Regions from separate parts of the Hyphomicrobium sp. B1 genome, predicted to be linked through region 2. Evidence: riboswitches for the same ligand, from Rfam matches in the RefSeq annotation. Region 2 holds a riboswitch; the other holds the start of a gene.
The links. A riboswitch is a leader RNA that binds a small molecule or an ion and turns the genes downstream of it on or off. The one in region 2 is predicted to bind fluoride.

Region 1 (4,037 bases), 170 kb from region 2:
CCTGCAAACCCATTACACTGGAACGTGCTCGCTGATCGCCGGGCTGTTTCCGCTGCGTTTCTTCAATCGTATCGGAGCGACTGAAGTCGATCCCGACACCGTCTGCAACAAGGCGGGCCACGTCGCGCTTCAACTCGCGTTCGGGGAATCGACCCGCGGCTTCGACCCGCGCACGGTCAGTTCCAGCAAATGCGTCTTGATCTGGGGGGCGAACCCGTCAGCCTCAGCGCCTCACGTCCATGAGCACTGGGTGGCGCGCAGCGGTGTCCCAACGATCGTCGTCGATCCGATCCGCCACGCTACGGCTGAAGCGGCCGACATTCATCTCCAACTCTTTCCCGGCACCGACGCGGCGCTTGCCTTCGCGATGCTCGCCGTCATCAAATCGGCCGGAAAGCTCGACCGCGATTTTCTTGCACGCCATTGTATCGGCTGGGACGACATCGAACCGCAACTCGACGCTTGCACATTGAGTTGGGCGGAGGCAACGACCGGCGTTCCTGCGGCCCTCATCGAAAAAGCGGCGCTGCTCTACGCGGACGGCCCATCGCTACTATGGATGGGACAAGGCTTCCAGCGCCAGACATTCGGCGGCAACGCCATGCGTTCGGTCGGCCTGCTGCCACCTGCGACGGGCAACATCGGAAAGCTCGGCGCCGGTTTCCTCTATCTCAACGGCTGGGACGCCCGAGGCGTCGACGGCGGTTATCTTTCCGCTTCGCATCTCAACGCCGATCCCCAATCCGTCAGCCATATGGATCTCGCGGCGCGGCTCGAAAGCGGCGAGACGAAAGCGCTCTTCACCTGGAATAACAACATCGCGGCCTCGAGCCCGGAGCAGGCGCGATTGCGCCAGGCGCTGAGGCGCGAGGATCTTCTCCAAGTCACGGTCGATCTATTCCAGACCGATACGGCCGACTACGCGGATTTCGTTCTGCCCGCGGCGAGTTTTCTGGAATTCGACGATGTCGTCATGTCGTATTTTACCCATTCCGTCTCGGCACAGGTCGCAGCCCTTCCGCCGCTAGGAGACGCGCTCCCCAATCAGGAGATCTTCCGGCGCCTTGCGGCTGCAATGGGCCTCACCGATCCTGAACTGCGTGAAACCGATGACGCCATCATCGAAACGATTCTGAGCCAAGCGCGCCCTGGACTCGATTTCAAAACACTTGCAGCCGCAGGCACGATGTACGTGCCGGAAGCCCCGATCGTTCAGTTCGCATCCCACGACTATCGCACGCCGTCAGGAAAGGTCGAAATGACCGGCGCGCAATTTGTCGAGGCCGGATTGCCATCAGCCCCTGCCCCACTATCGGAGTGCCGTCCGGCTATGGGTGAATACCGCATGCTGTCGCCCGCCTCCGAATGGCTCATGAACAGCAGCTACGCCAATGACGGCAAGATCGCCCGCCGTCTGCAAATGTGCGAAGCTTGGCTCAATCCCTCCGACGCCGAAACGATCGGCGTCGAATCCGGGAACCGGTTGCAGGTGAGCAGCAAGACCGGCTCCATCGAGTTGAGTGTTGGCATTTCATCGGCGGTTCCAGCGGGCGTGCTGCTGGCGCCCAAAGGCCAATGGCCGAAAGCATCAGCCTCCGGAGCCAATATCAACGTCCTCAACCCCGGAGAAAAAGCCGACCTCGCTCAAAGCTGCGCCGTGCACAGCATCAACGTCACGCTGGCGAAGTCCCAGATCGCGACTTGACCCCTGCGCCGAAGGAAAGGAGACGCCCTAGGCGTCTTCTTCCAATGTCGTCTGCGCAATTTCCGTTGCGCCGCCGTTGAAGTAGGCGGCGACGAAGTGCCCTGCCGCCACGGCCAGGATGCAAAGCACGACGGACAACCCAATGTTGACCGCAGCGCGCCCGATAGCGCCCGAGCGGAGGAGATCGAGTGTCTGCAGACTGAATGACGAAAAAGTTGTAAAGCCCCCGCAAATCCCCACCATCACGAACAGGCGGAATTCTTCGCTGACCGGATAACGCCCATGCGCCAGGGTCAGCGTGCCGAAAAAGCCTATGATAAATGACCCGGCAATATTGATAAGGATCGTGCCCCACGGCAGCGTGCCGCTGATCGGAAGGGCAAGATACGACCCGGCATACCGACACAAGGTCCCGATAGCTCCGCCGAACATAACGACCAGACATGTCGTGAAATTCATATGAGGCTCCTCTTCAGCATTTCAGCCAACGGCCGTCTCCCGTCGGAAACGGCTATCGTAGGAGTCATCAGCCACAATGGCGGTTATCGGGGGAACCCCATCCCCATCGCTTACTCAAGTACACGATTTTCCGGGCGGCCCAAACTAGCTTGTGTGCGTCACGAGTGCATCGGCGTTTGACAACCTCGGCCAAGTCGCGTCGCATCCCGCCAACGCTTGCAAATAATTAAGGTTCTGGCCACCCTCCGGAAATGTGCCTCGCGCCACCCTCGACGAAATGAGGAGCCACACGGCCTTGCGGATGGTTCAAAACCGCAGCTGGCCCGCTGAGGATGCAAAGCAACCGTGATGTGGAATTGTGATGCGGAATGATACGCGCTCGCGCCTGAGCGCGATTTGGCAACTGACGACGCCCTACTTCTTCTCGAAAGATTCTGGTGTCGTTCGCATCAGCTCCCGATTGAAATTCACCGTTGCGGAACGCTGGATCGGCGGCAGCCTTCTCTTGGTCGTCCTCGCCATCGAATTCGGCCAGGTTGGGCTGTCCGTTTTGCTCAACAGCTGGAACGCCGAGTTCTACAACGCGCTTCAGACGAAAAACGTCGGCGCCTTCTGGCACCAGCTCGCCATATTCTCGGTGATCGCCGCGGCCTTCATTATCTCGTCGGTTTATCAGCTCTATCTCAATCAATGGCTGCAGATCCGGTGGCGGCGCTGGATGACCGAGCGCTATGTTCACCGCTGGCTCCAGAACAGCACCCACTACCGCATGCGTCTTCGCAGCGAGGCAGCCGACAACCCCGACCAGCGTATCGCTGAGGACATCGCACTTTATATCGGACGAACGCTCTCTCTCGGCATTGGCTTCCTGTCGTCGATCACGAGCCTCGTTTCATTCAGCATCATACTGTGGGGAATTTCAGCCGAGGTCCCGCTGCAGATCGCAGGATATCACATCGGCGCCCATGGTTATCTCGTCTGGCTCGCAGCCATATTCGCGCTCGTGGCCAGCGTCGGAGCGCATCTCATCGGCCGCACATTGGCGAGCCTCAACTTTAGTCGCCAGCGGCGCGAAGCCGATTTTCGCTTCGGCTTGGTGCACCTTCGCGAAAACTCCGAACAGATCGCATTGCTGCGCGGCGAGAACGCCGAGCGCAATATCCTGCGCGATCGTTTCTCCGATATCGTAACCAACTGGCACGACATCATGCGGCGCCAGAAATTTCTGACATTCTTCACGACTGGATACAATCAGATCGCCGTCGTGCTGCCGTTCCTCATCATGGCCCCGCATTATTTCGCAGGCGCAATTATGCTCGGCGTCATGACGCAAACGGCTGGCGCGTTCGGCCAGGTGCAATCGTCGATGTCGTTCTTCGTCAATTCCTATACCGACCTGGCGGAATGGATCGCCGTCGTCGACCGGCTTTCCGGCTTCTCCGATCAGATGCAGCTCGCCTCGACGGCGAGCGAGACATCCGCCGTCTCGATGGGCACGACGAATGCCAACGGCGTGCTGAGCCTTGCCGGCATTTCGCTTGCAACGCCCGGCGGCAAGAAGCTGTTGAACTCGGTGAATCTCGATATCGAACCGGGCGAGTCGGTGCTCCTGATGGCTCCATCAGGCGCCGGCAAGACAACGTTGCTGCGCACCATTCTGGGCTACTGGCCTCACGCGACGGGCGAGATCCTCACCAGATCCGGCGCCCGCCTCCTCGCGCTCCCGCAAAAGCCCTATTTCCCGCTGGGCTCGCTCCATAGCGTGCTCACCTACCCGGCGACGGAAGCCCAGCCGTCGGACGAAGAAATCTCCGACATCCTAAAACTTACGGGCCTCGAACACCTGAAACCATCTCTTAACGTCGTCGAGCGC
Region 2 (4,037 bases):
CATTCAGGAATGTCCTGAATAGCCTCTGCCCCTCCCCTTGCCCAGAGGGCCAGACGACGTTTCACCAATAGGATGAATAAATCCGCGTGGCATTTCGCAGGACTTAAACGGCGGAGGTGGCCCCGCGATCACATTCGCGCGGAGCCACATCGCCAAAGGACCGGCACGTTCGAAAACGCGCCGGCCAAGTTGCTCGCAGCCTATGACGTTTCTGTCACGGAGGAAGCGCTAAGGCAGCGAGAAGACAGTCAGAGAACCGCCGAGGTTGGTGTAGTCCGACAGGCCCGAGTAGCCGCCGACGGCACCGAGACCATCGGTCGGGTTCGTCAAGCCGGCAGCAAGACCGATACCGGCCCAGCCACCAACGCCCGAAAGCACAGCAACGTACTGCTTGCCATCGTGCATGTAGGTCATCGCGTTACCGATAATGCCCGACGGCGTCTTGAACTTGTAAAGCAGCTTGCCGGTCTTCTGGTCGACGGCCTTGAAGTAGCCTTCGAGCGTGCCGTAGAAGGCGACGCCGCCGGCCGTCGTCAGAGCACCTGACCACACCGAGAACTGCTCCGGATCCGACCAGACGATCTTACCCTTAGCGCCATCCCACGCGATGAAGTTACCCATGCGCTCCGGCTTATCCGGACCGGGGAACATCGAAAGCGTGGCGCCGACGTAAGGCTGACCGGCCGTGTACGAAACCTTGAACGGTTCGTAGTCCATGCAGACGTGGTTCGTCGGCACGTAGAACAGGTGAGTCAGCTCCGAATAGGAAGCCGGTTGCTGATCTTTCGTTCCGAGAGCCGCAGGGCAGATGCCCTTCGTGTTAAAATCCGTACCGTTCGCGAACGTCGAGTACTTCTTCACGCGGATCGGACGGCCGTAGTTCGGGCTCGACTTGTCGAGATCGATGCCGGTCGCCCAGTTGACGATCGGATCATACTTCTCGGCAACGAGCGGCTCACCCGTGACGCGATCGATCGTATAAGCAAAGCCGTTACGGTCGAAGTGCGTCAGCGTCTTGTGCTCCTTGCCCTTGATGTTCATCGTCGCGAGCAGAGACTCGTTGATACCGTCATAGTCCCACTCGTCGAACGGCGTCATCTGGTAGGCCCACTTGGCGATACCGGTGTCGACGTCGCGCGCGAAGTAGGTCATCGACCACTTCTGATCGATCGGCTTGCCATCCGGTCCCGCACGCTGAGCCGCGTTCCAGGTCGAAGGGTTACCCGTGCCGTAGTAGATCAGGTTTAGTGCCGGATCGTAGGACATGTAGCCCCAGGTCGAACCGCCACCGATCTTCCACTCATCGCCGTTCCAGGTCTTGAGCGAGGAGTCTTTGCCGACCGGCTTGCCGAGCGACATGGTCTTCTCCGGATCGACGAGGATGTCGGAGTCGGGACCCATCGAGTAGGCGCGCCACACCTTCTTACCGGTGTTGATGTCGTAAGCGGTCAGATGGCAGCGAACGCCGAATTCGGCGCCCGAGATGCCGATGATGACCTTATCCTTGACGACAAGCGGAGCACCCGTGCCCGTTTCGCCCTTCTTCGGATCGCCGTCGACGACCTTCCACAGTTCCTTACCCGTTTTCGCGTCGAGAGCGACGAGGGCGGTGTCGGCCTGATGGAGGAAGATCTTGCCTTCGGCATACTGCACGCCGCGGTTGACCGTGTCGCAGCACATGACCGGAATAACCGACGGGTCCTGCTTCGGCACGTACTTCCAGATGATCTTCTGTTCGTGCGCGAGATCCAAGGCATAGACGATGTTCGGAAATGCCGTGTGGACGTACATGACGTCGCCGACGACGAGCGGACCGCCTTCATGGCCGCGAAGAACGCCCGTCGAGAACGTCCAAGCCACTTTCAGCTGACCGACGTTTTCGGTGTTGATCTGGTCAAGCTTGGAATAGCGATGACCACTATAATCGCCCGACTGAATGGCCCAGTTATTGGGGTCTTGCGATAGTTTAATCACGTCCTCATTGGCCCAGGCCGGCGACGAAATTGCCAGCAGAGCAACGGCGGCCGTGGAGCTAGCCCACTTCCTCATTACTTCCTCCATGTGCTAGCGTCGCTTATCGCGACGCAGCTGAGCCCACTCGGCCGTCGCCGGGAGGATGAAGGAGTTTCAGAAGAGAGGGGTTGCAAGCGTGGAAAGCTCAACCACTCGACTGTCTCCTCCATCCCCCCGACTTCTGAGTTGATGAAAGAGACACGCCTCTCCCGTGGCAGGAAAATAGAAACGATCCTACCGCGGCCTCACTCGAAGAATGAGGACATCAACGCAGTAGGAATCATCAGCCATCGGGGCGGTTTTACGGGAGATTCCATTCCCAGGCCGGGAACATTGAGCAATGCAATCACGAAGTCAATGCAAATTGTCACGTCTGCGCGAACATTCGTGATTGACAGTGAGGCCGGCTGGGCCACAGCGCAAATACGACTGGGCGCAAATCAGATGCTGCGGACCGCAAGAATTAAGCAGGCCGAATTCACCGCACACGGTAAATTCATTCTCCCCGCGCGCAAATTCACTTCGGATTGCTCTTCAGAAAATCGATGATCTGCTTGCGCGTCGCCGCGTCGCCGACGCCGCTGAACGGCTTCATGTTGTTATTGGGAACGACCGCATTCGGGTTGGTGATGAACTTATCGAGCGTCGCCTCATCCCACGTGATGCCTGACGACTTCATCGCATTCGAATAATTGAACCCCTCAGCCGTTCCCGCTTTGCGACCGATAATGCCGTGCAAAGTCGGGCCGAGGCGATTGTCGCCCTCCTTCCACGAATGGCAGGTCCGGCAATTGTTATTGAACGCTTCCGGCCCAACCTCTTCCGCCGCAAACGCCATCTCGATCAGCATCGGCGACAATGCAATTGCACAGCCAGCGAATATCGCGCGCATAACAGTCCTCTCTCCGACGCTGTGCGCCGGATGTTTTGCTTTTTGCAACTTGTTCCTGCTTCGCCAACGCAGTGAACGAAATGCCGTTCCGCGTGAAAAGCCGAGGCCGTCAGCCATCGCGAAAACGCCCGCGGGCGGCCCGTGGAGGCATGCGCCGCGCAGTCTTCAGCGCACCGATTCTGCCACCATTCCACGCCGTTCGCCGCGATCTCGCCGGCGCTTCACGGCGGCAATCGCAACACGCCCAAACATGACTCAATAACCTTTTGATATGAAAGAGATTTTCTAAATTCTGTGGAGCCGTGGCACGACGCCGCGCAGGTGGCATTCGGTTTCCGTTTCGGCTACAGTATAAGCACTGGTTTCCCGTCGGCCGCTGGTGCGTATCACCCCCGCCGATCTCATCCCGGAAAGAGCTGACTTTGACCGACAATAACGACGAAGAAAATCCGTCCGGCCGCGAGCCGAGCGACATCCGCCCGATCTCCATCTCGGACGAGATGAAACGCTCCTATCTCGACTACGCGATGAGCGTCATCATTTCCCGCGCGCTCCCTGACGTGCGCGATGGCTTAAAGCCCGTCCACCGCCGCATTCTCTTCGCGATGAACGAACTCGGGCTCGACTGGAACAAAAAATACGTCAAGTCGGCGCGCATCGTCGGCGAAGTGATGGGCAAATATCACCCGCACGGCAACCTTGCGATCTACGACGCGCTCGTGCGCCTCGCGCAGGATTTCTCCATGCGCGTGCCCCTCGTCGACGGCCAAGGCAACTTCGGCTCCATCGACGGCGATCCGCCTGCAGCCGAACGCTACACGGAATCGCGTCTCGCCAAGGTCGCGGGCTTCATGCTCGATGACCTCGACAACGACACCGTCGATTATCGCGACAACTACGACGGTACGATTCAAGAGCCAACCGTCCTGCCCTCGAAATTCCCGAACCTGCTCGTCAACGGCGCAGGCGGCATCGCGGTCGGCATGGCAACCAACATCCCGCCGCACAACCTCGGCGAAGTCATCGATGCCTGCATCGCCGACCTCGACAATCCCGAGGTCAGTCTCGAAGACCTGACCCAGATCATCCAGGGCCCGGACTTCCCGACGGCTGGCATCATCCTCGGCCGCGG

Region 1: linked by a shared signal. The riboswitch ahead of crcB (fluoride efflux transporter CrcB) and the one ahead of RLW55_RS18735 (methanol/ethanol family PQQ-dependent dehydrogenase) in region 2 are both predicted to bind fluoride.

The regions. Positions count from the first base shown of each region.
Region 1 covers NZ_CP134871.1:3,750,958-3,754,994, forward strand. Annotated here, with positions in the region: gene RLW55_RS17890 (molybdopterin-containing oxidoreductase family protein) at 1-1,705, shown strand, start outside; gene crcB (fluoride efflux transporter CrcB) at 1,733-2,164, opposite strand; fluoride riboswitch at 2,216-2,278, opposite strand; gene RLW55_RS17900 (ABC transporter ATP-binding protein/permease) at 2,526-4,037, shown strand, end outside.
Region 2 covers NZ_CP134871.1:3,925,603-3,929,639, forward strand. Annotated here, with positions in the region: gene RLW55_RS18735 (methanol/ethanol family PQQ-dependent dehydrogenase) at 229-2,049, opposite strand; fluoride riboswitch at 2,281-2,343, opposite strand; gene RLW55_RS18740 (c-type cytochrome) at 2,531-2,905, opposite strand; gene gyrA (DNA gyrase subunit A) at 3,328-4,037, shown strand, end outside.